Regions from separate parts of the Providencia hangzhouensis genome, predicted to be linked through region 1. Evidence: predicted binding sites of a transcription regulator. Region 1 holds the regulator's gene; the other holds the start of a gene.
The links. The regulator PurR, encoded in region 1, represses purine synthesis genes. The targets are predictions, from matches to a motif close to CANGCAAACGTTTGCNTG.
Positions count from the first base shown of each region.

Region 2: the regulator PurR is predicted to act here: its motif matches at 11,902-11,919, upstream of purE (5-(carboxyamino)imidazole ribonucleotide mutase).

Region 1 covers NZ_CP135052.1:2,702,025-2,718,135, reverse strand. The annotation lists gene punC (purine nucleoside transporter PunC) at 202-1,428, opposite strand; gene punR (DNA-binding transcriptional activator PunR) at 1,552-2,457, shown strand; gene purR (HTH-type transcriptional repressor PurR) at 2,467-3,492, opposite strand; gene sodB (superoxide dismutase [Fe]) at 3,934-4,512, opposite strand; gene PZ638_RS12250 (Grx4 family monothiol glutaredoxin) at 4,994-5,341, shown strand; gene rnt (ribonuclease T) at 5,442-6,086, opposite strand; gene gloA (lactoylglutathione lyase) at 6,231-6,638, opposite strand; gene PZ638_RS12235 (DUF1289 domain-containing protein) at 6,807-7,046, shown strand; gene slyA (transcriptional regulator SlyA) at 7,582-8,016, shown strand; gene PZ638_RS12225 (outer membrane lipoprotein) at 8,453-8,920, opposite strand; gene anmK (anhydro-N-acetylmuramic acid kinase) at 9,452-10,573, shown strand; gene pdxH (pyridoxamine 5'-phosphate oxidase) at 10,594-11,247, shown strand; gene tyrS (tyrosine--tRNA ligase) at 11,409-12,683, shown strand; gene pdxY (pyridoxal kinase PdxY) at 12,918-13,781, shown strand; gene gstA (glutathione transferase GstA) at 13,897-14,502, opposite strand; gene PZ638_RS12195 (DUF817 domain-containing protein) at 14,809-15,675, shown strand; gene sapF (putrescine export ABC transporter ATP-binding protein SapF) at 15,734-16,111, opposite strand, start outside.
Region 2 covers NZ_CP135052.1:1,234,441-1,250,551, forward strand. The annotation lists gene cueR (Cu(I)-responsive transcriptional regulator) at 1-185, shown strand, start outside; gene PZ638_RS05315 (NfeD family protein) at 139-618, opposite strand; gene PZ638_RS05320 (SPFH domain-containing protein) at 615-1,559, opposite strand; gene PZ638_RS05325 (co-chaperone YbbN) at 1,573-2,430, opposite strand; gene PZ638_RS05330 (SDR family oxidoreductase) at 2,506-3,309, opposite strand; gene tesA (multifunctional acyl-CoA thioesterase I/protease I/lysophospholipase L1) at 3,388-4,029, opposite strand; gene ybbA (putative ABC transporter ATP-binding protein YbbA) at 3,997-4,683, shown strand; gene ybbP (putative ABC transporter permease subunit YbbP) at 4,680-7,127, shown strand; gene PZ638_RS05350 (esterase-like activity of phytase family protein) at 7,372-8,742, shown strand; gene PZ638_RS05355 (MFS transporter) at 8,869-10,107, opposite strand; gene purK (5-(carboxyamino)imidazole ribonucleotide synthase) at 10,224-11,306, opposite strand; gene purE (5-(carboxyamino)imidazole ribonucleotide mutase) at 11,306-11,821, opposite strand; gene lpxH (UDP-2,3-diacylglucosamine diphosphatase) at 11,977-12,702, opposite strand; gene ppiB (peptidylprolyl isomerase B) at 12,713-13,207, opposite strand; gene cysS (cysteine--tRNA ligase) at 13,474-14,862, shown strand; gene fruA (PTS fructose transporter subunit IIBC) at 15,107-16,111, opposite strand, start outside.

The DNA.
Region 1 (16,111 bases):
TCCGCTTTGAATTAAGAAAATTGATGAGAAAGGTAAGGTTTTACCAGCCAAGAATAATCGGCTATTGGTTATATAGCAAAATACTGAACATATATTACTGTATGGTCACTAGTGCTATACACTGAAGGAAATTTTTATGAATTTGCTAAAATAAAAATCATGCCGATAAGATTCGGCATGATTGAGTCGGTAAGCTATACTTTATGAATTCGTTTGGCAATCAACCTGCTTAATAGTTTGGTTATTTTTGCTTGCACAGCGTTGCATAAAGTAGCCAATGGCCATTGGAATGATCGTTACTGCCATCACCCCAGTTGTTGCTAACAATGGGTCGAAAGTAAGAGCAGAAACAAGTAGACTGGCTAAAAAACATAAACCTAGTTGTAAGGCATTTTGTAATGCGGCAGCTTTACCACTGGCGCTAGGAAATGCATTTAGTGCTTTGGATACTGCAATTGGGTAAGAGGCTCCGTTCATAGCTGCCATAAAGCAGAATGGGATCAAGATCATAGTTAATGATGGTGTGGTATAAATAGCCATGATGAATAAAATAGACATGCTTACCGCATAACCAACAAGTAACAATGGAAATATTGTTTCTGCTCGGACTTTTGCTAATAAAATACGGCAGCCATACCCACCAACAATAAAGGCTAAAGTTTGTGGAATATAACTCAAACCGATATCCGCAGGGTTGAAACCCATATTACGTAAGATAAAAGGCGAGCCGGTTAGCCAAGCGAAAAAACCCGCACTGCATGAAGCGTAAACGAGCACATTACCGCTGAAAACTGGCGAACTGAGTAAGTTTGAGAAAGAAATCTTAGCTTGTGGTTGGCTGTCATCAATTATTGTTTTAACTGAAACATTTTTCAAAAAGAGTGTTGGCAATAAAAGTAATATACCCACAGCCATTAGGATCAGGAAAATTGCTTCCCATGTTTGGTGTTCTAGTACCCATGCTCCTAATAATGGTGCTAAAGCAGGGGATAGCGCAACTAACGGCATAATAGAAGCAAAAACTTTTTGGGTATTTGCTTCATCATAGCGGTCGATAACAAGAGCTTGCCATAAAACTGCAGCGGAGCAGACACCAACAGCCTGTAAAAATCGTAGTGTTAATAACTGTGTTGCGGTTTCCACCCAATAAATAGCTAAGCTACTGATAATGAAAATAGTTAAGCCCACAATGAGCACAGGCTTACGGCCAAGTTTGTCTGACAATGGCCCCCATAACAATTGAGCGAAGGCAAAACCGGCTAAAAATATACTGAGAGAAGCACTGATAGCGCCTTCTGATGTATGCAGGGTGTCTTGCATAGCACCGAATGCAGGTAAATACATATCAATAGCTAAAAACCCCAGCATGCTAAGTCCTGCAAGGTAAACCATAAATCCAGGGGAATTTTTTTTCACAGTATTCGACATAATTATTACTTATCTGATATTTAAAAAAAATGTTAATGATGATGCCATTGTATAGGCTATTTTTTTAGGTTGTGAAACGGTAATATTTGGATCTTGCTATCAAAATTTTTGAAAGGAGAGGTTATGTGGTCTGCGCATGCACTCGAAGTGATTGATGCTGTTGCCCGAACTGGGAGCTTTAGTGGTGCTGCTGAAGAGTTACACCGTGTACCTTCTGCAATCAGTTATACCGTCAAGCAAGTTGAAGAATGGCTTGCGGTTCCCCTATTTGAGCGTCGACATCGCGATGTTGTTCTTACAGAAGCTGGAACGATATTTATTAAGGAAAGTCGTTCTGTTATCAAAAAAATGACAGATACAAGGCATCAATGCCAGCAGGTTGCTAATGGTTGGCGGGGGCAATTTAGTATTGCTGTTGATTGCATTGTAAAACCACAGAGAGCAGAGCAATTGATACTGGATTTTTATCGTCACTTTCCAGATATTGAACTTTTCATTCATCCTGAAGTATTTAATGGTGTTTGGGATGCACTTGCTGATGGGCGTGTAGATGTTGCTATTGGAGCTACTCGAGCCTCACCGATTGGTGAAAGATATAGTTTCCGTGATATGGGTTTTATGTCATGGAGGTGTGTGGCGAGCCCTAAACACCCATTAGCGAATATAAGCGGCAAGCTAACAGACGACCAAATGCGCGAGTTTCCAAGTTTATGTCTCGAAGACACTTCTCGTAATCTACCAAAACGTGATACATGGGCTCTTGATAATCAACGTCGTCTTGTCGTACCTTCTTGGGAAAATGGTCTAGCTTGTTTGGTTAACGGGTTGTGTGTCGGAATGGTGCCAGAGCATCGTGCGGCTTCGTTTTGCGAAAAAGGCTTATTAGTTGAACTAGCATTAGCACAGCCATTTCCACCCAGTCCTTGTTGTCTAACTTGGGTGGAAAATAATACATCACCAGCGTTGAATTGGTTATTGGATTACCTTGGCGATAACGAAACGCTCAATGCCGAGTGGCTTTCAAACTAATTATGCGTATTATCGACGATAATCGATAAATGGGCCGTCAGCAACGGAACGGCGTTCTACAAGGCGAGGGTGGACTTCAATTGTTTGAGCATCTTCGCGCTTATTTACAATACGATCGAGCAGCATTGTGAAAGCCATTTGGCCTAAACGCTCTTTTGGTTGGTGAATTGTGGTCAATGCCGGGGTAAAATAGCGCGCATTTCGCACGTTATCATAGCCAATGATTGAAATGTCTTGTGGGACACGCAATCCCATCTCATCAGCGGCGCAAATTGCCCCCATTGCCATAATATCACCGCCACAGAAAACGGCAGTAGGGCGTTGCTTATGGCTTAAAATTTGCATCATTGCCTTATAGCCAGATTCTGGCTCGAAGTCCCCTTGAACAATCCATTCATCTTTTATGGTGATTTTGGCCTCTTCCATCGCCTTTTTAAAGCCAGTTAATCGACCAATACCCGTATTTCTTTCAAGAGAACCAGGGATGGCTCCGATGTCACGATGCCCTCTATCAATCAAATAACGTCCTGCAAGATAGCCACCGTGGAATGAGTTATCAATAATACTATCGGTAAAATCGCCACGGGAAGTTCCCCAGTCCATCACTACCATTGGGATATTGCGGTAATCTTCCAGCATACTGATTAAGGGGGCAGGATATTCGGAGCACATTACGAGTAAACCATCAACACGCTTTTGTGCCAGCATCTGCAAATACGCTTTTTGTTTTCCCAAATTATTATGAGAATTACAAAGGATTAGCGTATAACCTTTTTCATAACAGCTATTTTCAACTGATTCAATTACCTCTGCGAAGTAAGGAGCTTCACATGAGGTTGCCAACAACCCAATCGACTTTGTGTTGTTAACTTTTAGACTACGGGCAACCGCACTTGGCGAATAATTGAGCTCTTTAATTGCAGCCCAAACCGCAGCTTTAGTGTCATCAGCTACAAAGCGCGTTTTATTAATAACATGGGATACGGTTGTGGTAGATACGCCAGCGCGTTTCGCCACATCTTTAATCGTTGCCATGGGGGAAAAAAACTCCTGACCAATAACCGGTCTCTATAAGAATTCTTGTTAAAAAATTACCTGCATATTGATGCATTGATCCTTTGCTGGCAATAATTTAGCGATTTGTTGTCGATTTTGTCTGATCTAGCGCAAAAACGAAAGAAATAATTGATGTTATAACATGTGATATAGACACTAGTTTTACTTTTTTAGATATGTATACTGAATAACATTGATTTTTGTATGGTTATTTAGTTGTTTAACTACGTTTGGATGAGAGGAACTCATGGATACAGATGTTAAATATGGTTTGCTTGCTGCGTTGGGCTCATTAGCATTGATTATATTTCTTGCTGCACATATTTTCTGATTTTATTTCAGCCTCGAATAGGGTGAATTTAATAAGGGCGAGAATATCTCGCCCTTATTGTATCTATACCTAGCAATAAGCAGAAATTGTTATGCTAAATTTTCTTCCACAAATTTCCAGTTAACTAGCGCCCAGAAATTTTCTAAATATTTAGGGCGAGCGTTACGGTAATCGATATAATAAGCATGTTCCCAAATATCGACAGTTAACACAGGCTTATCATCACCAGAAATAGGTGTTGCAGCATTGGATGTATTTACAATAGCAAGGTTACCATCCGCTTTTTTCACTAACCAAGTCCAGCCCGCACCGAAGTTTTTGGTTGCTGCATCAGTAAATTGAGCTTTAAATTCAGCAAAAGAACCGAATGCCTTATTGATAGCTTCAGCGACTTTACCTGTTGGCTCGCCACCAGCGTTTGGTGCTAAGCAATTCCAATAGAAAGTGTGATTCCAAACTTGTGCCGCGTTGTTAAAAACGCCTGCTTCAGAAGTTTTAATGATTTCTTCTAAAGATTTTCCTTCAAAGTTAGTGCCTTTGATGAGGTTGTTCAAGTTAACAACGTAAGTGTTGTGGTGCTTACCATAGTGATATTCTAAGGTTTCAGCAGAGATATAAGGTTCTAAAGCATCTTTTGCATACGGTAAAGCGGGTAGTTCAAATGACATTGCGTACTCCTTGATTGCTTTTATATCAATATACTTAGGGTGTTTGCTCTTAAAATGAGCGAAATAATATGTGACAGCTTATCATTACAGTTTCGCCTATTGGCGATATGATACTTAATACATTAATGATAACACGATAAACCATACAAAGATAAAGGTAATAGTGTTACTAAGATGTTAACAAATAAATAGAGGTATTACACATAAAAATCATATAGATATTGTAATCGAAAAATCTAAAGATATTAAGTTTCGGTTTTTATCTAGAAATAGCTACTTGTTTGACTTAAGTAGAGAGAAGATAGAAAAGGTGCCTTTTTGTTTTTTGGAATGCTATAGTAATGCCCCTATAAAACTGGCATATTGTATGAAACAATTCAGTTTCCTATTATATCAGTCAATGTATTCTGTTAAGTTGCGGTAGACTCCCAGTTACCGGCTGACTGCAAAACCTGCATCTTTGTTTTAAGGAAGTTAAAAAATGACAACTATTGAAAGAATTGAGCGCCAAATTAAAGAAAACCCAATTTTATTATATATGAAAGGCTCTCCTAAACTTCCGAGCTGTGGTTTTTCTGCTCAAGCAGTACAAGCTCTGTCTTCTTGTGGTGAGCGTTTTGCATATGTCGATATCTTACAAAACCCAGATATCCGCGCTGAATTGCCAAAATACGCAAATTGGCCAACGTTTCCTCAACTATGGGTTGACGGTGAGCTGGTCGGTGGCTGTGATATCATCATGGAAATGTTCCAGCGTGGTGAGCTCCAATCTCTAATTAAAGAAACTGCTGATAAGTATCGTCCAGCAGATGAAGCTAGCACAGACTAAATTAAGCCATAAATAAAAACGTAAAAACCGTATTTGATGAAAGCACTTATTACTTTTTATCAAACACGGTTTTTTTATGTAATAGCGATTAATTAAAAAATTATTGGGATTCTTCAATAATTGGCCAACCACCCAGCTTTTTCCATTTATTAACGATCTCACAAAATAGCAGAGCCGTTCGATTGGTGTCATACAGTGCGCCATGAGCTTGTTTACCATCAAATGGAATACCTGCGGAAACACAAGCTTTTGCTAGAATTGTTTGACCGAATACTAAGCCGCTCAGTGCCGCAGTATCGAAGGTTGCAAATGGATGGAAAGGATTACGTTTTAAACCTGCTCGTTCGGCTGCATTCATCACAAAACTGTGATCAAAATTTGCATTATGAGCGACAATAATTGCACGATTGCAATCTGTATTTTTCATTCCTTTGCGAATGACTTTGAATATCGCATGAAGAGCCTCATATTCACTAACAGCACCGCGTAGAGGGTTTGTTGGATCAATCCCTGTGAAGGCAAGAGCAGATGGCTCAAGATTAGCACCTTCAAAAGGTTCTACATGAAAATGTAATGTTTCATCCATGGAGAGCCAGCCGTCTTTATCCATTTTTAAGGTGATGGCAGCAATTTCTAATAGGCCGTCAGTTTTAGCATTGAACCCGCCTGTTTCAACATCAATAACGACAGGATAGTATCCCCTGAAACGGTTCACTAGGGCATTTGGATTGTTTTTTTCAGACATTAGGACTTTCAATTTTAGTTTTCTGGTTAGGTAACATTATGCCAAAACCAGTAAAAATTTGCAGGTAAACAGTGATAAAAGTTTAGGCGCTAGATTTGGCACCTAAACTTTAAATTATATAGTACTTTTAAATTATATAGCTAATTAATGGCCTAAGCCTTTACTTGCGCTTTTGTTTTCGATCAACTCAATCTTATAGCCATCAGGGTCTTCAACAAAAGCAATCACTGTTGTTCCACCTTTAACAGGGCCGGCTTCACGTGTTACGTTACCACCTGCACTACGTATATCATCGCAAGTTTTTGCAACATCATCGACGCCCAAGGCGATATGACCATATGCGTTACCCATATCGTATTGGTCAACCCCCCAGTTATAGGTCAACTCGATTACGGCGCCTTCACTTTCATCGCTGTAGCCAACAAATGCGAGAGAATATTTATACTCTGTATTTTCACTAGTTCTTAATAAACGCATGCCTAACACTTTCGTGTAAAAATCAATAGAACGCTGCATATCAGTAACACGTAACATAGTATGGAGTAAGCGCATTTTTAAACCTCTTAGAATCAGCCTGAATCGATTTACTTATTAATATAACGTGCTTAAATTAATAAATACAATGATTACAGTTTGTTTTTTGAACAAATAATGGTAATACTCATTTTCAGGAGTATATCATACATTTATCAGTGATTTTTTCTTTTGAAGGGGAAACTTATGGCGGAACAACTTGAATTTTTTGAGATCCCCAGCCCTTGCCGTGGTATTTGCCAAAGTAATGAACAAGGCTATTGTCGAGGTTGCTATCGCACTCGTGATGAGCGTTTTAATTGGCTAAAATTCTCTGATACTGAAAAACGAAATGTACTTCGTTTATGTCGTCAACGTTATTTAAGAATATTAAATAAAAAAACAGAACAAGAAAAAATCATAGATACACAACAACAACTCTTTTAGTTCACAGTTTTTAATATAATCATAAAAATAAATCAAATGTTTTATTTCTAATGTAAACTAATTCAGGTTGAATTATTAGCAAAATATTTATTTCTTGGTTTATATTTCAATAAAATTTTATTTATTCAAAATAGGTATAGGTTGAATCAAAATGACTGTAATTAACATGATTTTAAGATTAACTATATTTATTTGTTTTTTAAAGAATTATTTGGCGTTACTTTTTTTATTGTTATTCATGGCTACTATAAGAGCTAAAATAGATAGATCAAAAAGGAGAGTGCGGCTATTCTTATTAATAAGATAATTGATAGGTTATCTTATTAATCCTAGATTGAGATAATGGATGAATCAGTGATGTATTAATTAGAGATATATCGCATAATAAAACAGCTACTATAACTAGGAATAGGTATTTAATAGCTAATGTATAAATAAAAAGCTGTAAATATAAAAGGAAATTAATATATAATTCAAAAAATAATATGAGGACGGTATATTTTTTAGACATTATAATTATATAAAGGAGGGTAAATTGGAATCACAAATTGGGACAGAGTTATCACGTGTTGTTCGCATGTGGAGAGCATTAATCGACTATCGTTTGAAGCCTCTTAAGCTTACACAGACACATTGGGTTACATTGCATAATATAAGTCAACTACCACCTGAGCAATCTCAAATACAGTTAGCGAAAGCGATTGGTATTGAACAGCCTTCATTAGTAAGGACTCTAGATCAATTAGAGGAAAAAAAATTGATTTCTAGACATACTTGTACAAATGATAGGAGAGCTAAAAGAATAAAATTAACGGAAGAGTCTGAACCCTTTATTAAAACGGTAGACCAAGTCATAAATAATACGCGTATAGAAATATTGAACAACATTAGTAAAGATGAACTTTACCAACTATCACAGTTACTTATGAAACTTGAAAAAAATATCTTGAGGCTACAAAATGACTCTTGATGTAAAAAATATGCCTAGCTAATGAATGACATATTAATTATTAAATTTGTGTTTAAAATAATTTAGTATATGATTTTTTAATGAAATAGTAATTACACTTGGTTATAATTTTCATTAAATCATTATTATTATGAAATATAGTTAAGGCTATTAATTATTTTTTCGATGTGATACCTTCATTTTTAATTGTTAGCTAGCTAATTTATCGGTAGATACTAATAAATACTTTATTAAAGGAGATAGGCTAAAATAGATTTATTGATTTGAATGCAAGGCATTTATATGTAAACAAGAAATTGTGTCATTCAAAAGCCATGCACAATAAATAAAAAATATGATTATCTACCATAAAGTAACGATATCATTCAGCAATACTATTTGTAAGTAATGCTCACCGGCCATGGCTGGTGAGCATGCCTAATTTAGTACTGTATGATTACCGAGGAGACACAGTAACAGTATTTCCGCTATTCGCAATCATAACACGTTGGCCATTACGGAAGGTGCTTGGGTCTTGTTTTTGAACAACAACAATGTTTTTACCGCTATCGAGGCGGATTTCTAATTGAACACCTTGGCTTCTATTTAATGCGCCTTGAGCTTCCTGACCAGCTAAACCACCTGCAATAGCACCTGCGGCAGTTGCTAATGTGTTACCTGTACCACCACCGATGGTGTTACCTAATAACCCACCAAGAACAGCACCACCAATTGCACCAATCACGTTACCGTCTTCACCAGCTTGAATAGTCACAGGGCGAGCATTCAGAACAGTACCATAAGTCACAGTCTGTACCTGTTTCGCATCCTTGGCTGAAATAGTATCACCAGAAAGCGTACTGGTATTGACACAGCCTGATAAAGCTGCAACTGCTACAACACCTACAAAAACTTTCTTAAGCATAAGAACTCCTATGAGATTTGCTGTCTGTGGCACTAACATAGCATCGTATATTTGTTTTCACCATAAACACAACAAGTATCAAAATAATGATATTAAAAAGCGATGGTTAGATTACCGATTTTGATTTAAATAGAGTGTAAACACTAGGTAAAATATCTCAAATTCGAGATGATTTCATTCAATAAGGCACTCTTTGTTAAATATTCATATAGGGTAGTCAGCTTATGAGCATCATTTCGCACCAGTTGCTAAAAGAATAGTGCGTTAAAACTTTAGCTGAAATACTAAACAGTATTGCTAAGCTGATAAATGTATTATGTATCATTATATTGAAAATGAAAGTTTCAGATATTACAAAACGTCTTTTTAGTTGGGTTGTCTAGCAATTTTTAGTTTTAGAGCATTTATTTATTATTCCTGCGAAGCGCTCCGAGAAATTGCATCGAATTGTTGACAAAATTTGTCATCAAAGCACAATCTTTTGTAGCTGAGCGTTGTAAAGTTAATGTGCACTCTGAAGGAACAAGAATAATGATGAAATCAGGTCGTTACATAGGGGTTATGTCAGGAACTAGCCTAGATGGTGTTGATGTCGTTCTTGCCGCAATTAGTGACAAATTTGTCGCAGAGCAATCCAGTTTGAGTGTTGCATTTCCCATTGAATTAAAAAAAAGAATTTTAGATATATGCCAAGGGCAAACAACAACGCTATCAGAGGTTGGTAAAATTGATCGAGAGTTAGGCTCTTTATATGCAGATGCGGTAAACCAACTTCTTATTCAAACTGGTTTAACATCTGAAGATATCATTGCTATCGGTTGCCATGGGCAAACTGTTTGGCATGAGCCCGATGGCGAACAGCCTTTTACTATGCAGTTAGGCGACAACAACCGTATTGCCGCTTTAACAGGGATCGCGACGGTAGGTGATTTTCGCCGAAGAGATATGGCTTATGGGGGACAGGGAGCACCTTTAGTTCCTGCATTTCACTTAGCTGTTTTAGGGCATCCTACAGAAAAACGAATTGTACTAAATATTGGTGGAATAGCTAATGTCACTGCTTTATTACCTGGTGCCTATGTTAAGGGTTATGACACAGGGCCGGGAAATATGTTAATGGATACGTGGAGCTGGCGTATAAAGCAACAGGCATATGATAAAGACGGTGAATGGGCAAGTCGAGGTCAAGTTGATCATGCATTACTAAAAGCGATGCTAAGTGACCCATACTTTAGACGTTCATCACCGAAAAGTACGGGGCGTGAGTATTTCAACACACAATGGTTAGAGCAGCATTTAGTTCATTTTCCATCAATTTCAGCTGACGATGTTCAAGCCACTCTGTGCGAATTAACCGCAGCTTCTATCGCAGAACAAGTATTACTGTGTGGCGGTTGTGAGCGCTTAATAGTATGTGGTGGAGGGGCAAAGAATACTTTTCTAATGCAACGGATGGCAGCCTTGCTTCCGGGAATTGAAGTGGCACCAAGTGATAAATTTGGTTTAAGTGGTGATGACATGGAAGCCTTGGCTTTTGCATGGCTAGCTGCTAGAACGGTATCTGGTCTTCCTGGAAATTTAGCCTCTGTTACTGGGGCAAGTAAAGAGACTGTGCTTGGGGCAATATACCCTAAAAATACCGATAAAAAATAACTGTGGTAAAGGACATAAAAATGAACGAGCTAGGTGAAATAGATCTTGCATCGGTACGTCGTGAATACACAAAAGGTGGGTTAAGACGTAATGACTTAACGCCAAACCCACTGACGCTTTTCGAACTCTGGATGAAGCAGGCGTGTGAAGCTCGCTTGAGTGACCCAACAGCAATGTGTGTTGCTACTGTGGATGAAACCGGGCAACCCTACCAGCGTATTGTACTTTTAAAACATTTTGATGATAAAGGCCTTGTATTTTATACCAATTTAGGTAGCCGAAAAGCACAGCATTTAGAAAAAAATAATAAAATTAGCCTACATTTTCCATGGTACCCATTAGAGCGCCAAGTCAATTTCACTGGGGTTGCTGAGCGTTTAAACCCTATTGAAGTTGTAAAATATTTTCATAGTAGGCCGAAAGATAGCCAAATTGCAGCATGGGCATCAGCACAGTCTTCTAAAATTTCAGCGCGTGGTATTTTAGAAGGGAAATTTTTAGAACTAAAACAAAAATTTAAGAACGGTGACGTCCCATTGCCTAGTTTTTGGGGAGGATATCGAGTGGTATTTAATAGTGTTGAATTTTGGCAAGGCGGTGCACACCGTTTGCACGACCGTTTTTTATACCAGCGAGAAGGTGATGGCTGGAAAATTGATAGATTAGCCCCTTAGGATCATGTTTTTTAGCTGGCACTTAATTGATATGCGCTTTATGCTATAGCCTCATTTAAGTAAATTGACAAATTACACTGGTGAGTTTTTGATAAGCCTCTCAAACTTACTGGTCATTCAAACCAAAATAGATAGACAAAATACAACTGATGGAGTCATTGATGTCTAGCAATAACCTGATTAAACAATTGCAAGAGCGGGGCCTCGTTGCCCAGGTAACGGATGAGGATGCGTTAGCAGAGAGACTGGCGCAGGGCCCTATCTCTCTCTATTGTGGCTTCGATCCTACCGCTGATAGCTTGCATTTGGGACATCTGGTTCCTTTGCTGTGTTTAAAACGATTCCAACTAGCCGGGCACAAGCCTGTGGCGTTGGTCGGTGGTGCAACGGGCCTTATTGGCGACCCGAGCTTTAAAGCTACTGAGCGTAAATTAAACACCACAGAAACCGTTCAAGAGTGGGTAGAAAAAATCCGTAACCAAGTTTCACCGTTTTTAAGCTTTGATTGTGGTGATAACAGTGCACGCCTTGCTAATAACTATGATTGGTTTGGCAAAATGGATGTGCTGACTTTCTTGCGCGATATTGGTAAACATTTTTCGGTTAACCAAATGATTAACCGTGAGTCTGTTAAGCAACGTTTAAATCGTGATGACGTTGGTATCTCTTTTACTGAGTTTGCTTATAACCTTTTACAAGGTTATGACTTCGCAAATATGAACAAAGAGATGGGTGTAGAGCTGCAAATTGGTGGCTCTGACCAATGGGGTAACATTACTTCCGGTATCGATTTAACACGTCGCTTACACCAAAACCAAGTATTTGGTATGACGGTTCCTCTGATTACTAAAGCAGATGGCACTAAATTTGGTAAAACTGAAGGTGGTGCAGTTTGGTTAGACTCCAAGAAAACCAGCCAGTATAAATTCTATCAGTTCTGGATCAACACTGCAGATGCGGATGTTTATCGCTTCTTAAAATTCTTCACATTCATGGAACTAGATGAAATCAATGCGCTAGAAGAAGAAGATAAAAACAGTGGAAAGGCACCTCGAGCTCAATATGTATTAGCGGAGTTAGTCACTAAACTGGTACATGGCGAAGAAGGGTTAGCAGCAGCGAAACGTATTACAGAAAGCTTATTCTCTGGTGCAGTATCTGATTTAACTGAAGCTGATTTTGAGCAATTGGCTCAAGATGGCATGCCTTGTATCACTTTGGAAGCAGGTGCGGATTTACAGCAAGCTTTAGTTGATTCAGAGTTAGTGCCTTCTCGTGGGCAAGCAAGAACGGCAATTAGTTCTAACGCGGTATCAATTAATGGCCAAAAACAAACAGAGCCAATGTATGTGTTCTCTGACGCAGATCGCCTGTTTGGTCGTTATACCTTGATCCGTCGTGGTAAGAAAAACGACTGTTTAATTAATTGGAAATAGCTCTGACTAACCTTTGTAATATCAGCCCGGAATTTTCCGGGCTATACTCGTCATACTTCAAGTTGCATGAGTGTTAATTGTGCTATGCTCTTCGAATTATATATCGATGTATATAATTCGAGCTATTTTCTCAAGCCGCTTACATGTAATTAGAATTATTTGGAGTATATCCATATTAGCAACGGATAATCACTGATTTCTCTTCATTCGACATAACAATTCTTTGGGTTTTCAATGAAAAGCGTATTATCAATTCAATCCCATGTTGTTTTCGGCCATGCAGGAAACAGTGCTGCCGCATTTCCTATGTGCCGAATGGGCGTAGATGTGTGGCCACTCAATACCGTACAGTTTTCGAATCATACACAGTATTCACAATGGACCGGAAGTGTTTTTTCCGCACAACACTTAACCGACATCATTGATGGTTTAGCTAAAATCCATAAATTAGAAATTTGTGATGCTGTATTAAGCGGTTATATCGGTTCAGCTGAGCAAGGAAATGATATTCTTGCTATCGTGGAAAGGGTCAAAGTAGCTAATCCGCAAGCCCTCTATTTTTGTGATCCAGTAATGGGGCATCCGGAGAAAGGCTGTATTGTTGCTCCGGGAGTTGCTGAATTCCTTTGTGAGCGTGCATTGGCCGCGAGTGATGTTATCGCACCAAATTTATTAGAATTAGAAACATTAACGGGTAGAACAATTAAAAATGTTGAAGAAGCTACCCAAGCTGCACGTGAATTGTGTCACAAAGGCCCTAAAATCGTTCTTGTTAAACATTTAAGCCGAGCAGGGTATCGCGCAGATCGTTTTGAAATGATCCTTGTAACAGCAGAGCACAGTTGGCATGTTAGCCGTCCTCTTGTTGACTTTGGTGAAAAACAACCTGTAGGTGTCGGTGACTTGACCAGTGGTTTAATGTTGGTTAACTTATTGAAAGGTGAGCGCTTAGATAAGGGATTAGAGCACGTTGCTGCTGCAGTATATGAAGTGATGATAAAAACCAAAGAGATGGGGGAGTACGAATTACAACTCGTCGCTGCTCAAGACAAAATGGTTAACCCAGAACATAACTTCTGTGCAACACAATTAGATTAAGCTGCTTTTCAGCTGATAAAATTTTAGTTGATAACATAAAGCGGGAAAAACTATGTTTTTTCCCGCTTTATCAACAACCTTACAGCGCACTACTGAAAGCGTGCTATTTTACAGATTAGATTAGTCCTTCCGCTTTTAATGCATCTTGAACATTAGGGCGTTTAGCTATTTTAGCACTGTAATCTTGCAGGTGGGTCAGGCTAGTTAAATCGAGCCCAACGTGTTTTGCCCAATTACTCACAGTGAATAAATAGGCATCTGCGACACTAAAAGTATCTCCAGCAAAGAAAGCCTGTTTAGCGAGCACGTTATCAACATACGCAAACTTATTAAACAATACATTACGGACAGTATCTTTATACTCTTCTGGTGTTCCTGGAGTGAATAAAGGTGAGAAATTTTTATGTAGTTCTGTCGAAATAAAGTTTAAAGCTTCTAATTGGTGATAACGTTTCATAGAACCAGGAAGTGCGATTAGGTTACGATCCGGTTTTTGGTCCGCAATATATTGGACAATTACAGCACCTTCTGTGAGTTGTTCGCCATTATCTAACACTAAAGTGGGTACTTGTCCTTTTGGGTTTATTGCTAAAAAGTCTTCACCTTTCTCAGTTTTTTTCTCTTTTATATTTACTCGTTCAATACTGAAATCTAAACCTGTTTCACGCAGAATGATGTGAGGAGAAAGTGAGCAAGCACCGGGAGCGTAATATAATTTCATCATAAAACTCCTAAATTGTTGAGTTGGCATTCATATAGCAAATAAACACATATTGCTTAAGTATATCATTACTTTCTATTAACGAATTGCCATCAGGTGCGAGTTAAACAATAAAACCCATAATTGGATGGAAAGTATCGTCAATATTAATAGGTAGTGTAAATCTAGTGATTAAAGCTATAAATAATAAAAATGCATAAATTTAAGATAGTTACCTTATGTAGAGTAATTCGATTTTGCTAAACTCCTCGCCTAATCTTCGGAAAGAAAACAAACCGAATAATAAAAGAATAGGTGAGTGAATAGATGACCAGTTTGTGTCAGAAATTGAATTTTTTAGGAAAGTTAGACCAAATTTTAATGGCTCACCAGCCGAATAATAGCCATGGAATTAAACGCTTTCTATTAGAGTTTTGGTTTTTCGGTTTAATTAATGCTCGTTCTTGTTTATTCGCTGGTTTTTTCTTTTTGGCACTATTCTTAGTCCCAGCTAAAGGATTAATAGGTATCCCTCGCTATGACCTGTTACTAATTTTTGCCGTTGCTTTTCAAGCTTTGTTAGTGTGGTCAAAGTTAGAAACTTGGGATGAATTAAAGGCTATTTGTGTTTTCCATTTAGTCGGTTTTATGATGGAGCTATTTAAAACTTCAGCAACGATAGGTTCTTGGCAATATCCCGATGAGGCCTATACGAAGCTTTGGGGAGTTCCTCTATTTACTGGTTTTATGTATGCCGCCGTAGGGAGCTATATCATTCAATCTTGGCGATTTTTTAAAGTAAGAATTGAACACTATCCACCTTATTGGATGGCGACACTAGTCGCACTGGCTATTTATATTAATTTTTTTAGCCACCATTATATTGATGATTATCGTTGGTATTTAGCGACGTTTATTATGGGGTTGTATGCGCGCAGTATGGTTTTTTACACTCCGCTAGATAAAGAGCGAAAAATGCCATTATTACTTGCATTTATGCTAATTGGTTTTTTTATTTGGCTAGCTGAGAATTTTGGGACATTTTTTGGTGTTTGGCAGTATCCAAACCAAATTGGTGCTTGGTCAATGGTACATGCAGGTAAGTGGGGAGCATGGTCACTGTTGGTGATTGTCACATTTACGATAGTCGTTCACCTTAAACATATTAAAGCCAATGTGACGATAGCACGTTAAATAAGATGTTTAATTTGTTGCCTGTGAAGGTGTTTACCCACAGACAACTGAATAACAGTTACAAGTCTTGTCGCCAAGCATCAATCGACAGGGGTTCACCAAAGTGACTTTCAATTAACCGGCGAGTAACGTCGTGAAGAGGGGCAGCTAAAACCTCTGCGGTATTACCACGCTCAACAACTTCGCCTTTATCCATGACAAGCATTTTATCGCTGACGTGTTTCATCATCCCCAAGTGCTGGGTAACATAGATAAATGCAATATCTTGTTTTGCTTGTAAATCTAACATTAAGTTGATGATTTGCGAGCGCATGGACATGTCTAACGAAGCTAACGCTTCATCAGCAATAATAATTTCGGGTTGTAGAATAAGTGCTCTTGCCAATGCAATACGTTGTTTTTGTCCAGATGCTAACATGTGTGGATAATATTCAGC
Region 2 (16,111 bases), 1.5 Mb from region 1:
ATAGTGCGGATGTAAAAACGACAACGATAGCGAAGATAAATGAAATAGAGCAGACAATCGTTAAATTGTCTGCTATTCGAGATACATTACAAGAGCTCGTGGACGTATGCCCTGGGGATGATGGTGCGGATTGCCCAATTATTGACCACTTGGCGCGTGGGTGCTGTCATCATGCGAAGGCTTAACCTGCAAGGTGATGCCGTCTACTGCGATGACCACCACTTCTGTATTGGCACTTAATGGCGTGTCGCTATAGACACGCCAACTGCCATCCGCAAGGCGTACACGGCTAAAACCTTCTTCAGTATCTGACAACAAACGGCTTTTAACACCGATGAGTTGATGGCTAATTTGGTTGACGTTATCTGCCTTATTTTTTTGCCTATTCCTCAACCAGTTGCGCCATAACACAGCAGAGACAACGGTAAAAATGGCAAATAAAATCCCTTGCCACTCCCAACCGATAAATGGCAGTGCCCAAGCGATAACCCCAACAAGCACCGCAGCAATACCCGACCATAAAAGATAGCCTGCGGTACCAAGAAGTTCACCAATCAGCAATAGCCCACCAAGGCACAGCCAAAACCATGCGGGTTGAGCACTGATAAGCTCTATCATTCTTTTACCTGCTTTTTCATGGCACTGGTTTTCTTGCTTTCTCCGATTAGCTCAGTAATCCCACCAATTGCGCCCATTAAATTACTGGCTTCTAATGGCATCATGATGACTTTGCTGTTTTCGGCAGAACCAATACTGGTCAGTGCATCGGTGTATTTTTGCGCCACAAAGTAATTAATAGCCTGCATATCACCAGCGGCAATAGCTTCAGATACCATTTGTGTCGCTTTTGCTTCCGCTTCCGCGGCTCTTTCACGCGCTTCGGCTTGTAAAAATGCCGACTGGCGTTCCCCTTCGGCTTTGAGAATTTGTGACTGTTTTTCACCTTCAGCTTTTAAAATTGCCGCTTGTCGGATCCCCTCGGCCTCAAGAATATCGGCACGTTTAGTACGTTCAGCCTTCATCTGCGCATTCATCGCACTAATCAATTCTTTTGGTGGCTTCACGTCACGAATTTCGATACGGGTAATTTTGACACCCCAAGGGTTGGTTGCTTCATCCACCACGTGCAGCAAGCGGCTATTAATGGAATCACGTTGTGACAACATTTCGTCTAGTTCCATGGAGCCTAATACGGTACGAATATTCGTCATGGTTAAATTCAGTACCGAAAGCTCAAGGTTGCTAACCTCATAGGCTGCACGTACTGGGTCAACGACTTGGATAAAGCAGACGGCATCAATAGTGACGTTGGCATTATCGCGAGAAATAACTTCTTGAGATGGGATATCAAGGACTTGTTCCATCATATTGATGCGACGGCCAATTTTGTCCATAAATGGTACAATAATATGCAAGCCCGGTTGTAGCGTACGGGTATAGCGGCCGAAGCGCTCAACCGTCCATTGGAAGCCTTGCGGTACTGTTTTAACACAGGTAAAAACAATAACGACAGCGACAAAAATGATAATCGGTATTGCACCAAAGGCGAACAAGTCCATATTTAACCCTTAATTAGTAAAGTAATGAATATACTTGGCGACGGTATTTACTGGCAATTGCATCACCGGTTCCCATTGCCGACATAATATCCATCATGGTTTTTCTTACTGCGCCGTCACCCGCACCCAAGTCGGTACGTAAAAAGCCGAATAACATTTCCAGCGCTTCTTCGTTGCGGTTCACCTCATGCAGTTTTAGGGCTAATTGAACCGCTAACGTTGTATTTTGTGGATCTTGATTGAATTCATCTTGTAATTGCTGAATTTCAGGGGTGTCCGCAGCTTGCTTCAATAATTCAATTTGTGCGATTAAACCTTGGTAACGACTGTCTTTATCCTGTAATGGGACAGCTTCTAAAGTAGCTTGTGCGTCATCAACGAGATTTAAACCGATTTGTGTTTCTGCCAATAATAACGTGATGTCGCTATTTTTGGGGTTCAACTGATGGGCTTCTTTTAACAATGGCAGCGCTTCTTGTGTTTTACCTTCTGCAATTAATTCAGCAGCTTGTGCTGCTTTCATTTCTTCTGGGCTTGGCAGCACACGAGATAAAATTTCCAACACCACCTCTTCTGGTTGTGGTCCTTCAAAGCCATCAACAGGGCGGCCATTTTGTAATACATACACAGTAGGGATCGCTTTTAAGCCAAACTGGCTTGCGATCATTTGTTCTTCATCACAATTAACTTTAGCTAAAATAAATGACCCTGCGTAGTCGTTGGCAATTTTTTCCAACATGGTACCGAAATCTTGGCAATGAGGGCTACGCGGTGACCAAAAGTAAAACATGACAGGTAAGTTCATTGATTGTTCAATGACTTGGTGTAGGTTGGTTTCGTTAATATCAATTATCTGAGCGTTAGCAAACATAAGAAGTCTCTTTTGAATTTGTTATCAATAGAATTTGTGAGCAATAGTAATAAAGTGGGGCTGATTTTGCTTTTTTCAAGCTTTTTTCCCCTGATTTGCCAGTATTTTATCCATTATTTTGTCAGGTAAAATACGTTTTAAGATACGCACTGCGACGGTTAATAACGTGACAGAATAGCGAACTTTAGGGCGCGGGCTTTCTAACGCATGGATCAGTTTTTCTACCACATGTTCTGGTGTTAAGGTGAAACGTGAAGCAATACCTGGGTTTTTAACGGGTTTATCTTTTTGTGTTTGTTCAACATTTTGAGTAAAAGCCGTATGAATCGGGCCCGGTTCAATCAAACTCACTTTCACCCCTGTTCCTGCCAATTCTAAGCGTAGTGCATCGGACCAGGCTTCCAATGCGTATTTGCTGGCAGCATAAGCGCCACGTCCGGGAGTTGAAATAACGCCCATCACTGAACTAGTCTGGATAATTCGCCCTTCATGGTGCGCTAGCATTGCAGGTAATAGCAAAAAAGTTAACTGATGAACACCAAAAAAGTTAGTGGAAAACTGGGCTTCAAGTTGTTCGCGGCTGACGCTATTTAATGGGCCATACACCCCAAAACCAGCGTTGTTGAATAATCCGAAAAGGCGGTGATTACAGAGTGTTAACACCGTTTGAGCCGCGGTTTCTATGCTATCCTTATTATCGAGGTCAAGGGAGACAGTGTCATAACCTAGCTCTTTTAGGCGTAAAATATCGCTTTCTTTACGGCAGGCAACAATAACATGGTAGCCACGCTGCCGAAGTGTCTGTGCAGCACAAAAGCCAATACCGCTTGATGCTCCTGTGACCAGGACTGATTTTTTGTTTCGTGCCGATGTTTGCATAACTTTACCTTGGTTTCATGCAACTGAATCTATTTCGGGTATAAAAGAGCGTTTTAGTACCCTTGTTTAACGTCTGTTTTATTTGCTAGACGGTAAAATATGTTCGAAAAGCTGTTTTTCCATAAAATCAGCAATGGATGGCTGGGCTTCAACGGTAGGGTGAATACCATCTTGTTGTATCCATTCAGGCTTAGTTATCACGGTTTCCATATAAAACGGCAGTAATGGGATTTGATTACTTTGCGCCAATTTCGGATAGACTTTTTCGAAACTTGTCGTATAACGTTTTCCATAGTTAGGTGGAATGCGAATTTGCATTAAGAGCGGTTTCGCACCGGATTGCACGATTTGATCGATAATTTGCTGTAAATTAGCTTCGAGTTGTTCAACTGGGAGACCTTGTAAGCCATCATTTGCACCTAATTCGATCAATACCCAGTTAGGTTTGTTTTGTTCGAGTAAAACGGAAAGGCGTTCTAACCCCTGTGCAGAGGTATTCCCACTAATACTACCGTTAACAATAGCAACGGGTGGGGAAAGTTTCTGCCAACGTTCGGCAAGCAAGGAGGCCCAAGCCTGCTCAGCCGGTAAACGGTAGCCTGCACTTAGGCTATCACCTAAGATTAATAGCTTAGTTGACGCAAGTGCGTGCCCACTTGCAGTCAGTAACAGGAGAAATACCAATATATGTCGGCGAATAATATTCTTGAAGTTCATCATCTCATTAAACGTGTTGGTCAAGGTGAACATGAACTGACTATATTGCAAGGTGTTGAGCTAATTGTCGAGTCCGGGCAAACAATTGCTTTAATTGGGGAGTCAGGTTCGGGGAAATCAACCTTGCTAGGGATTATTGCGGGGTTGGATGACGGTTCCAGTGGAACGGTTAATTTATTAGGTCAAGACCTCACTAAAATGGACGAAGAGCAGCGGGCACGCTTACGGGCACAAAGTGTCGGTTTTGTGTTCCAATCCTTTATGTTGATCCCAACCTTAAATGCCATTGAAAATGTACAACTTCCTTCTTTGTTACGTGGCGAATCTGAGTCTGAAAGTTATCAACACGCGGCGAGTTTACTGACGGATTTAGGCTTAAAAGATCGCCTAAAACATATGCCACCACAGTTGTCAGGGGGTGAGCAACAGCGTGTTGCACTTGCTCGTGCCTTTAATGGCCGCCCACAGATTTTATTTGCTGATGAACCAACGGGAAATCTCGATCGCCACACAGGGGATAAAATTGCAGATTTACTGTTTGATATGAATAAACAGCATGGGACGACCCTTATTTTAGTGACTCACGATAACGAGCTGGCTGCGCGCTGCCAACGCCGTTTGCGCTTGGTCGATGGGCAGTTGAGGGAAGAAGCATGATTTGGCGTTGGTTTTGGCGTGAATGGAAAACCCCCTCGTTACTGATTGTTTGGCTTGCACTCACCCTTGCTGTTGCTTGTGTACTGGCTTTAGGGCGAATTAGCGATCGTATTGAAAATAGCATGAGTTACCAAAGCCGTGAGCTATTAGCGGGTGACTTAGTGTTACGATCTTCTCATCCAAGCGACCCTGCATGGTTACAAGAGGCCCAAAAAGAGGGTTTAACGTTAAGCCAACAAATATCATTTTCTACTATGGCTTATGCGACGGAAGATGAAGACGCTCGGCCACAACTGGTGTTAGTGAAAGCAGCGGATAAGGCATATCCATTATATGGTGAGCTTATCACTGAACCTGCTGGGTTAACCCCGACAAAAGGGGAGATATTAGTCGCTCCGCGGTTATTAGAATTATTGAACCTCAATGTAGGGGATAATATTGATATTGGAGATGCGACACTAAAAGTCTCGGGTAAATTAATTCAGGAGCCCGACAGTGGTTTTAACCCGTTCCAGATTGCTCCAAGAGTATTGATAGCAATTGAAGATGCACCATTAACAGGGGCAATTCAATTGGGCAGCCGGTTAACTTATCGCGACATGTTTGCCGGCGATCGCCAACTTATTGATGCATTTCAACAAAAATATGAGCAAGACCTACGAAATGATCAGCGTTGGTTTACGTTAAGCGAAAATAACGGTGCAGTGGGGAAAACCTTCCAACGTGCCCAACAGTTTTTATTGTTGTCAGTTTTATTAACCCTGCTGCTAGCCATTGCTGCGGTCGTGGTTTCAATGACGCATTATTGTCGTAGCCGCCATCAATTAATTGCGGTATTAAAAACCCTAGGCGCAGGGCGTAGCGCGTTGCGTCAATGGATTATTGGGCAGTGGTTAGTCATTTTAATTGCCGCGGCTTTACTCGGCTCATTATTAGGTTTGGCTTTTGAAGGCATTTTAATGCAAATCTTAGGGGCTATGTTGCCGAAGGAATTGCCGCCTGCGAGTTTGATGCCTTGGGTTTGGGCGATTGGTACATTATTTATTATTGCGATTATTGTTGGCAGCCGTCCCTATTACCAACTGATGGCAACTCAGCCTTCTAGAGTATTACGTGAAGATGCCAAATCACCCGTTTGGCCGCTATATTACTATCTGCCGATTGTTATTTTAATTGTGGTTGGCGGCTTATTTGTGTTTGCTGGCGTTAACCCTCTGCTGTGGTCAATTTTGGCGGGTATTGTCGTGGTTGCCGTTCTACTTGCGCTGATTGGTTGGGTAGGCTTATGGGGGCTACGCCATATTAAGTTCCGTCAATTAAGCTTGCGTTTATCTGTTAGCCGTCTATTGCGCCAGCCGTTGCAAACCATCACGCAAATGAGTGCTTTTTCATTGTCATTTATGTTGTTGGCGCTGCTGATTTTAGTGCGTGGTGATTTGCTTGACCGTTGGCAGCAGCAATTACCCGCAGATAGCCCGAATTATTTCTTGATTAATATGAACCAGTCACAGCTTGAGCCTGTTACCAAGCTATTAGCTGAGTTTGACGTGAAACCCACAGAGTTCAACCCTGTGGTGTTAGCGCGTTTAACCGATATTAATGACCAGTCAGCGATTGAGTGGGCGGATCAACGTGATCCAAATAATAATACGGTACGACGTGAATTGAGCTTAACTTGGCAATCTGATTTAGCGCCAGCCAATGTGGTTGATGAAGGGACATGGCCACCGAAAGCGGGAGAAGTCTCAATTGAACAAACGGTCGTTAAAGAACTCGGGTTGAAATTAGGCGATAAACTTACATTTAACGCAGGGGCTCAGGTCTTTAGTGCAACAGTCAGTAGTATTCGTACGGTTGATTGGGAAAGCCTGCGACCGAACTTCTATTTTATTTTCTCTGAAGAAAGTCTTTCTCAAATGCCAGCTACTTGGCTGAGCAGTTTCCACTATGAAGGCGATGGGCAGCTATTAACGCAACTTAGCCGCCATTATCCAACCATTAATGTGCTCGATACTGGTGCAATTATCACCCAAATTCAGCAAATTCTTCAGCAAGTGAGCCAAGCCTTAGAAGTGATGGTGGTATTGGTTATTTTCTGTGGCTTGTTACTGCTGTTGGCACAAATTCAAGTGGGAATGAGCCAGCGAGAGCGGGAGCTTGTGGTATACCGAACGTTAGGCGCCAGCAAAAAGTTAATGCGTAGAACATTATGGAGCGAATTTGCATTACTTGGCTTAATGGCAGGGCTTGCGGCGGCATTTGGGGCAGAAATTGCATTATGGTTGTTGCAAAGTAAAGTGTTTGACTTCCCTTGGCAGCCAGAATGGCGTATGTGGGTATTATTGCCTTTGTGCGCGGCAATTCTATTGTCTATTTGTGGTAGTTGGTTAGGACTACGTTTATTAGGGACAGGTAGTCAGCACCGTCGTTTACCTAATAGTTAAATACTCGTCATACTTCGAGTTGCATGGGCATTGACTGCGCTCAGATAGGTTGATCTACATGCAACTCGAGTTATTTAGAACATGGTGGTATTAGGGAAACACCTTAATACCACTATTTTTGAACATTATAAAAACAACCTGTTTTTCAGTAAAATAACTGTCTCCAATCCTTCATAAAAGCTTCATTCATCGACGTTATGATTCCGCCATCAATTATTGATAGCCTTAAAATGGAAACATAACAATGCAGAATAACCATTCGATTAAACGTAAACTGGGCTCGTTATCTTTATTGGCTGGTTTAATTTCATTTAGCATCACCGGGTTTGCACAACAAGAAGTGCCAGCAACGTTAGCGGGTCACTCCATTCTTCCTGTTAATTCAACGGTTTCTTCCCCCGAAGGTGCACCTTCAGACATGCAAGTGAGCGGTAAATTTACCACTGGCGTTCGTGTTGATAGTTTGGGGAAAGTGGAAGGTAAATCCGCAGATCGCCCAACAGGAATGCATATTCCAATCAAAGGCCAGCCACGTCAAGGGCACTCGGGTATTAAACGTATGGCGGATGGCACTTACTGGGTTTTAACTGATAATGGATTCGGCAACAAAGCCAATTCTCCTGATTCGATGTTGTATGTCACTCAATATGATATTGATTTTCAATCAGGTAATACAACGCCATTAAAAACGGTTTTCTTCCATGACCCCGATAAAATTATCCCTTTTCATATTACGAATGAGAGCACAAAAGAACGCTATTTAACAGGCAGTGATTTTGACCCTGAAAGTTTTCAATTTGTGGGTGGTGCTCTATGGGTTGGCGATGAGTTCGGCCCTTACCTAATCAAAATGGATTTGGATGGCAAAGTATTAGCTTTATTTGAGACACAAGTAGATGGAAAGAAAGTCGTTTCTCCTGATCACTACCAAATCACAACACCGGGTAAACCCGCAGATAAAGTGAATTTCCAAGTCAACCGTTCAAAAGGTTTTGAGGGTATGGCGTCATCGCCAGACGGTTCTAAGCTCTACCCAATGCTAGAAGGGGCGATTTGGCTTGATGACAAACAAGATTATGAACATGTTGATGGCAAACGCGCAGCACGTATTCTTGAGTTTGATGTGAAAAAACAAAATTGGACAGGCAGAAGCTGGTTGTATGTCTTTGAAGACAATCAGAATGCCATTGGTGACTTTAACTTAATCGATGATACCCACGGCCTAATCATTGAGCGTGATAATGGTGAAGGTACAGCAGATAAAGCCTGCACGGCGGGAAGCAGTAATACTGAAAATTGCTTTAGTAATTTAGCTAAATTCAAGCGTGTTTATCGTATTGAATTTTCAGATAACAATATAGGCAAACCAGTAGATAAGCAGGCTTATATTGATTTAATGAATATCAAAGACCCGAACAATATGGCAAGAAAACCGCTTAATGACGGAGTGTTTACTTTCCCATTCTTCACTATTGAAAACGTGGATGTGGTTGATAGTGAACACATTATTGTTGGTAATGACAATAACTATCCGTTTTCATCTAGCCGTGAGCCAAATAAAGCGGATGATAATGAGTTTATCTTATTAAACGTCCCTGAGTTGTTAAAACCGTAATTGATTTTGCGCCACCATTTAATTTTTTCGGTGGCGCAAATAAGCAGTATGTTTTGATCCAATATCTGGTCTTAAGCTTGTTTTCCCTTTGGTTTTAATTTTCCCGAGCTAATCACTCGGGATTTTTTATTTGTGATTGAGAGCAGGGGGCTTCATCATCAAAGTAAGGAATAAAATAACCACAACGGGAGCCGCGATAACCAAAAAAGCAGGGGTGAAACTTCCTGTGAAATCTTTTATTGCACCCGCAATAAAAGGCGCTAAGCAGGCAACCGTTGAAATTAAATTTACGACAGAGAATAGTTCTAAGTATGGGCCTCGGCCGAAATAATTTGACAGTAAAACACTGGATGCCAAAAAGGTCATGCCGTAGCCAATACCAACGCATAACACAAATAAAATAAGCCAAAGCCATGAGGTGGCAATACTGAGGAAAATGACACCTAATACCATGATAATTAGGCTACCGATTAATAGTTTCTTCGGTTCTAACCATTCGCCTGCGGCTCCACCAATAAACCTTGAGAATGCATTCACAAATGCCATTGTGCTTAATAATGAAACCGCCACTGTCATGCCAAAGCCGCGCTCTTCAATATGGGCGACAGCAAAACTGTTAACGGTGATACCACACCATAAAAACGAGGTATAAGTCGCAGCAATCAAGTAGAACTGCCATGTACGTAGTGCTCTGCCGACCGTCCATACTTCTGCAGTGCGATAAATAGGTTTACTTGCGTCACTAACTTGTTTTTGCATTACCTTTTTTGCGTGCTCTTGCTCTTTTTTACCTTCTCGCAGCATAAAAATCGTGATTAACGTGACAATGCTAAGATAAACGGCACATAGAACCCAATGCATACGCCATGAGCCTAATTGGTTTGATGCGTAAAAGTAAATCCAAGGGCCTGCAACACCCCCCAAGCCCCCGATGGTGAAATATAACCCAAAGGCAAGGGATTGTTTTTCAAATAGCCGCGAAAGTACATAAGTCCCCGGAACCGTGGCGAGTAAGGTGAAACCAATACCAATCAATGCAGTACCTAAAAAATAGGTGCTGATGGCTTGTGTGGAATAAAGGCTATAAAAGCCAGCAACAAAGACACTGGTGCCTAGCAATAAAGTGGCTCGTACACCCACTTTGCGGATTAACAGAGACGGGAGAAAACTCGCTAGCCCGCAAGTTAAACCCAGTAGCGTAAAACCAAAACCAGCCTCACTCCAGCTCCATTTGAGCTCACTAATCATCTCAGGTAAAACCACGCCAAGAGAGGTAAAGGTTGTCGCGGTGGCTAAAAAATAAACCAGCCCTAACAGAATAAGAATGCACCACTGATAAAACGGACTAAAAGTCTGCGAGGACATATTGACTCCAGTAATGCCGCACACCTTAAATCAGGATATTTGTTTTCTGGATAACGGCGAAAATAGCATAATGCCCGAAAATAGTTTCGGGCATCGAATCGGGCTATTTTCCCTATTTATTGATGAGAGTACCAGTCTAATTTTGCATTTGCCCACTCAATGCCACTTTTGTACTCATTTGGCAGAAGTGGGATCAAAGCCGCCAGTGTGGCAGATAATTGGTGGCAGTCACGATGGGAAAGGTTTAAATGACCTACTTTTCGGGCAGGGCGTACCTCTTTTTCATACCAGTGAAGGTGAACGAGGGGTAAGCTCAGCCAGTCTATATTTACATCAGTGCCGATTAAATTGACCATCACGGCAGGGCTATATACCTCTGGAGATGGCATTGGCAGGTTTAAAATAGCACGTAGATGTAACTCAAACTGGCTAATGGATGCGCCATTTTGTGTCCAATGGCCGCTATTATGTACTCGAGGCGCAATTTCGTTAATCAGCAAGTTATTGCCCACGACAAAGCATTCCATTGCCATCACACCGATATAACCAAGTTCATCCATCACTGCGCTGAGCATGGCTTGAGCTTGTTCTTGCTGCGGATTAGTTGACTTAGGGAAGGCCACACTGGTACGCAAAATGCCTTCTTGGTGTAAATTATGGGTGATCGGGTAAAAAACGGATTCCCCCGCTGCATTTCGGGCACCAATGACAGACACTTCCGCGTCAAAAGGGATACCTTGTTCAACGATGCATTCACCATAAATTTCAGCAGGCAGGTCTTTTTCATCACCAGGGCGAACACGCCATTGACCTCGCCCGTCATAGCCACCAGTTCTGCGTTTTACAATGAGAAACTCACCGAGTGTGGCAAACAGCTCAGGCCATTGTTCAGGGGATTCTAATAATGCCCAAGGTGCAGTAGAAAGTTGTAAGCTATCAAATAAGCTTTTTTGTGGAAACCTATCAGCTAAACGTGGAAAAATATCACGGTTAATAAAGGCATTATGGCGAGCTAATTCTTTTGTTAGCGGGGTTTCTGGCCAACGTTCAATTTCAGCGGTGATGACGCTTTGCTGATAAGGAACCGCTTCAGGTTCTGCATCAAGCCCTACAGGAAAAACAGCAATGCCTAATGGCTCACCCGCTTGACGCAGCATGCGGCCGAGTTGGCCATTACCAAGCACACAAACGGGTTTCATTATGCTTCCCTCGGGTCTGGGTTGTTTAGCACATCATTGGTTTGGGCTTCTCGCCACGCTGAGAGGCGGTTGAAAATAGCAGTATCACTTATTGCTAATACTTGAGCGGTTAAAAGTGCTGCATTTGCTGCACCTGCTTTGCCGATGGCTAGTGTGCCTACAGGGATACCTTTAGGCATTTGCACGATAGAATATAGGCTGTCAACACCACTTAATGCAGCGCTTTGTACAGGAACACCAAAAACAGGGACTAATGTTTTAGCGGCGATCATTCCTGGTAAGTGAGCAGCACCACCAGCACCTGCAATAATCACATCAAACCCATTTTTTTTCGCATTTTCAGCAAAGGAAAATAATTTATCCGGGGTGCGATGTGCAGAGACGATTTCGACGTGAAAAGGGATTTGGAGTTCAGTTAATACATCAGCTGCGTGCTGCATTGTCGTCCAATCACTTTTCGAACCCATAACAATGGCAATTTTTGCCGCAGATTGAGCAGGAACTTGGGCAGTCATTTGGTGCTTTCCTGTATTGAAAAAAACATCACCCTGAGGTGGGAAATTGAATTGTCTCGATCATATCATGGTAAAGCAGCAAGGAAAACGTTTGCGTGATTAATAAGTGAGCAAACAGTTGTGGCGATATATTAAAAATGGTTCGTTAGGCAAAATTACTCGAAAGGAAAGAAAATCAGTTCAATACCTTGCTCGTTTATTACAAAGGCGGAACCTTCATAGTGCCAAGCACCTAATACACCCCGATAATGCAACTTGCCTCCAATATTTACTTCATGAATAGCAGGGCGGTGAGTATGACCATGGATCATCCATTGCGCTTGGTGCCTTTGTAATGCATCAATAACGGCTTGTGAATTGACGTCCATAATCGACTCGGCTTTCATGCTGCTTGCATACTGGCTATTTTGGCGCATTTTTTGCGCGATACGGCGACGCACAAAAAGAGGGAGTAACAAAAACAGCCGTTGAACCCAAGGGGTATGAACTTTTTTACGGTAATTTTGATAGGCAGCATCGTCAATACATAATGTATCACCATGCAGAATTAAAATGCGCTTGCCGTAAAGTTCGAGCAATGTTTCCTGCGGGAGAATGGTCATGCCACACTGTTTCGCATAGCGTTGACCAATTAAAAAATCCCGATTTCCATGAATGAAATAGCAGGGAATTCCATGGTCAGTGAGTTGTTTGAGTTCGTTGGCAACTTGTTGATGTAGCGGATTGTCATCATCATCGCCCACCCAATAATTAAAAAAATCACCGAGAATATATAGGCTTTCGGCATGGATGGCTTGCTGTTGAATAAAATTAATAAAACCGGCGGTGATCGCCGGTTCATCTTCACTCAAATGCAAATCTGCAATGATGTAAGTGGACATGCGTTCAGGTTTACTCGCTGACAGTCACTTTTTCAATGATGACGTCTTCGCGTGGAACGTCTTGGTGGAACCCGCTGCGGCCAGTTGAAACACCTTTGATTTTGTCAACAACATCCATGCCTTCAACGACTTCAGCAAATACACAGTAGCCCCAGCCATCTGGACGCTCTGAACGGAAGTTCAAGAAGTCGTTGTCAACAACGTTGATAAAGAATTGTGCTGTTGCTGAATGAGGGTCGTTAGTACGAGCCATTGCCAAAGTACCACGGGTATTTTTTAAACCGTTGTTTGCTTCGTTTTTAATAGGCGCTTTAGTGTTTTTTTGTTCCATTCCTGGCTCAAAACCACCGCCTTGGATCATGAAACCATTAATAACACGATGGAAAATGGTATTATTGTAAAAACCTTCACGGCAGTAAGTTAAAAAGTTTTCGACTGTAACGGGTGCTTTATCGTCAAACGTTTTGATAACAATGTCACCGTGATTGGTATGAAATGTAACCATAATAGCTATCCTGAATAATTGTTTTTTGTGCGCTAACTTGCGAAAGCGTTGAGATCAGCACGTTTATATCACAGATAAAACCTGACTTGAAGCGGAAGGAAGCTTAGTCGGCCGTTTATAGCATAATAGATGTGTATTAAACCTAATCAATAAACTGAAAAGGAAGCGGGTAAACCCTTGCATTCTTAAGGTGATCGGGGTTCAATAACATGATATTTTATCGGTAGAAATCGATAATCATTTTTCAAATAAATGGAAAAGTTCAGATGCTACAAATTTTTAATACACTAAGTCGTCAAAAAGAAGAGTTTAAGCCCATCCACGCAGGGAAGATTGGGATGTATGTGTGTGGCATCACTATCTACGACTTGTGTCATATCGGCCACGGCCGTACATTTGTGGCATTTGATGCAATTAGCCGCTATTTACGTTATTTGGGTTACGACTTAAATTATGTACGCAACGTCACCGATATTGACGATAAAATCATCAAACGTGCAGCAGAAAATAATGAAAGCGTCGAAGCGCTAACAACGCGTATGTTGGCTGAAATGCACAAAGATTTCGATGCCTTAAATATTTTACGCCCTGATAGCGAACCACGAGCAACGCGTCATATTGGTGAAATTATTGAATTAACCCAAAGCTTGATAGAGCGTGGTCATGCTTATGTCGCTGCGAATGGCGATGTGATGTTTGAAGTCAAAACCGACCCAAATTATGGTCTGTTATCTCGCCAAGATTTAGAGCAGTTGCAAGCAGGTGCTCGCGTCGAGGTCGCTGATGTAAAACGTAATCCAATGGATTTCGTCTTGTGGAAAATGTCTAAAGAAGGCGAACCAAGTTGGGAATCCCCATGGGGTTTAGGCCGCCCAGGCTGGCACATTGAATGTTCGGCAATGAACAGCAAAACGTTAGGCAACCATTTTGATATTCACGGTGGCGGCTCTGATTTAATGTTCCCACACCATGAAAATGAAATTGCTCAGTCTACCTGTGCTCATGATGGCCCTTACGTGAACTACTGGATGCACTCCGGTATGGTTATGGTAGACAGAGAGAAAATGTCTAAATCTCTCAATAACTTCTTCACTATTCGTGATGTACTTGAGTATTACGACGCAGAAACAGTGCGTTATTTCCTGTTATCAGGCCATTACCGCAGCCAATTAAACTACACGGAAGAAAATTTGAAGCAGGCACGTTCAGCACTTGAGCGTATGTACACTGCATTACGTGGTACAGATAAGTCAGCAGTTCCTGCTGGTGGTGATGAATTTAAAGCACGTTTCATTGAAGCGATGAATGATGACTTTAATACACCTGAAGCCTATTCGGTATTATTTGATATGGTTCGTGAAGTTAACCGCCTGAAATCAGAAGATATGTCAGCAGCAAATGGTATGGCTGCACAATTGCGTGAGTTAGCAAGCGTACTGGGTTTATTAGAACAAGACCCTGAAGTCTTTTTAAAAGGCGGCGCACAAACTGAAGATGATGCGGAAGTGGCAAAAATCGAGGCATTAATTCAACAACGTCTAGATGCACGTAAGAATAAAGATTGGGCGCAAGCGGATGCGGCTCGTGATGAACTTACTGCCATGGGGATAGTGCTTGAAGATGGTGCATCTGGCACTACGTGGCGTCGCAAATAATACGCGTCATATTTCGCGCTGTGGCGGTGTTGCCATCACTTGGCTACTTGGGTCACATACTTTTGTATGCTCCCCAAGTTATCATTTTGAGTACTGATTGATTTAAAAATAAATTTTCATGTGTTCAAGCGGTTAGATATTGATATCTAACCGTTTTTGTTTTGGGGAGAGATAAAAGCCCCCCAGTTAAGGGGGGAAGTAAGACTACCAACAGGGACTAGGAATGGAACTTAAAGTTGTGTGATTAAGCGATACTCGCCATTTCTTGTTGAGCCTCTTTGGGCGTTGTTTTTTTGACAATGGCATAAAGCACACCTGAAACCACCGTACCAGCCACTATCGCGAATAAATACATCAATACATGATTAATAGCTCCGGGTATTAACAGCACAAATAAACCACCGTGAGGTGCCATTAGCTGAATACCAAAGTACATGGATAGCGCCCCTGTTATTGCGCCACCAATAATGCAAGTAGGAAGAACACGAATCGGGTCTTTGGCGGCAAATGGGATTGCACCTTCTGAAATAAAACATAAACCGAGAACAAAAGAGGCTTTACCTGCTTCGCGTTCAGCAGGTACAAATTTATGTCGTGCTAATAGTGTTGCAACACCCATTGCCAGCGGTGGCACCATCCCCGCTGCCATAATTGCCGCCATTGGTGCATAGGTTTGTGAACTTAATAGACCGACACCAAAGGCATATGCCGCTTTATTGACAGGGCCTCCCATATCCGTACACATCATCGCTCCTAAAATTGCGCCTAAGATCACCGCATTAGTCGTCCCCATGGTATTTAGCCAGTTAGTTAGCCAATCCATTAACCACGCTACAGGGTGACCAATAACATAGATCATGGCTAAACCCGTAAATAAAGTGGAAATGAGTGGCACGATTAAAATTGGTTTTAACGCTTCCATAGTTTGTGGCAATTTTAATCGGGTGCTAATAAAGTGAGCACTATAACCCGCAAGGAAACCGGAAATGATCCCGCCTAAGAAACCGGCGCCTAAAGTGGTTGCAAGTACCCCACCGACTAAACCTGGGGTTAAACCCGTTCTGTCGGCAATGGAATAGGCGATATAACCGGATAACACGGGGACCATTAAGGCAAGGGCAGTTTGCCCGCCAATGAGGCTAAGCGCCCAAGCCAGTGATCCTTCTACATTGGATGCATCTAAGCCAAATGCAAATGAAAGCGCAGTACATAATCCCCCAGCGACAACCATGGGGAGCATATATGATAC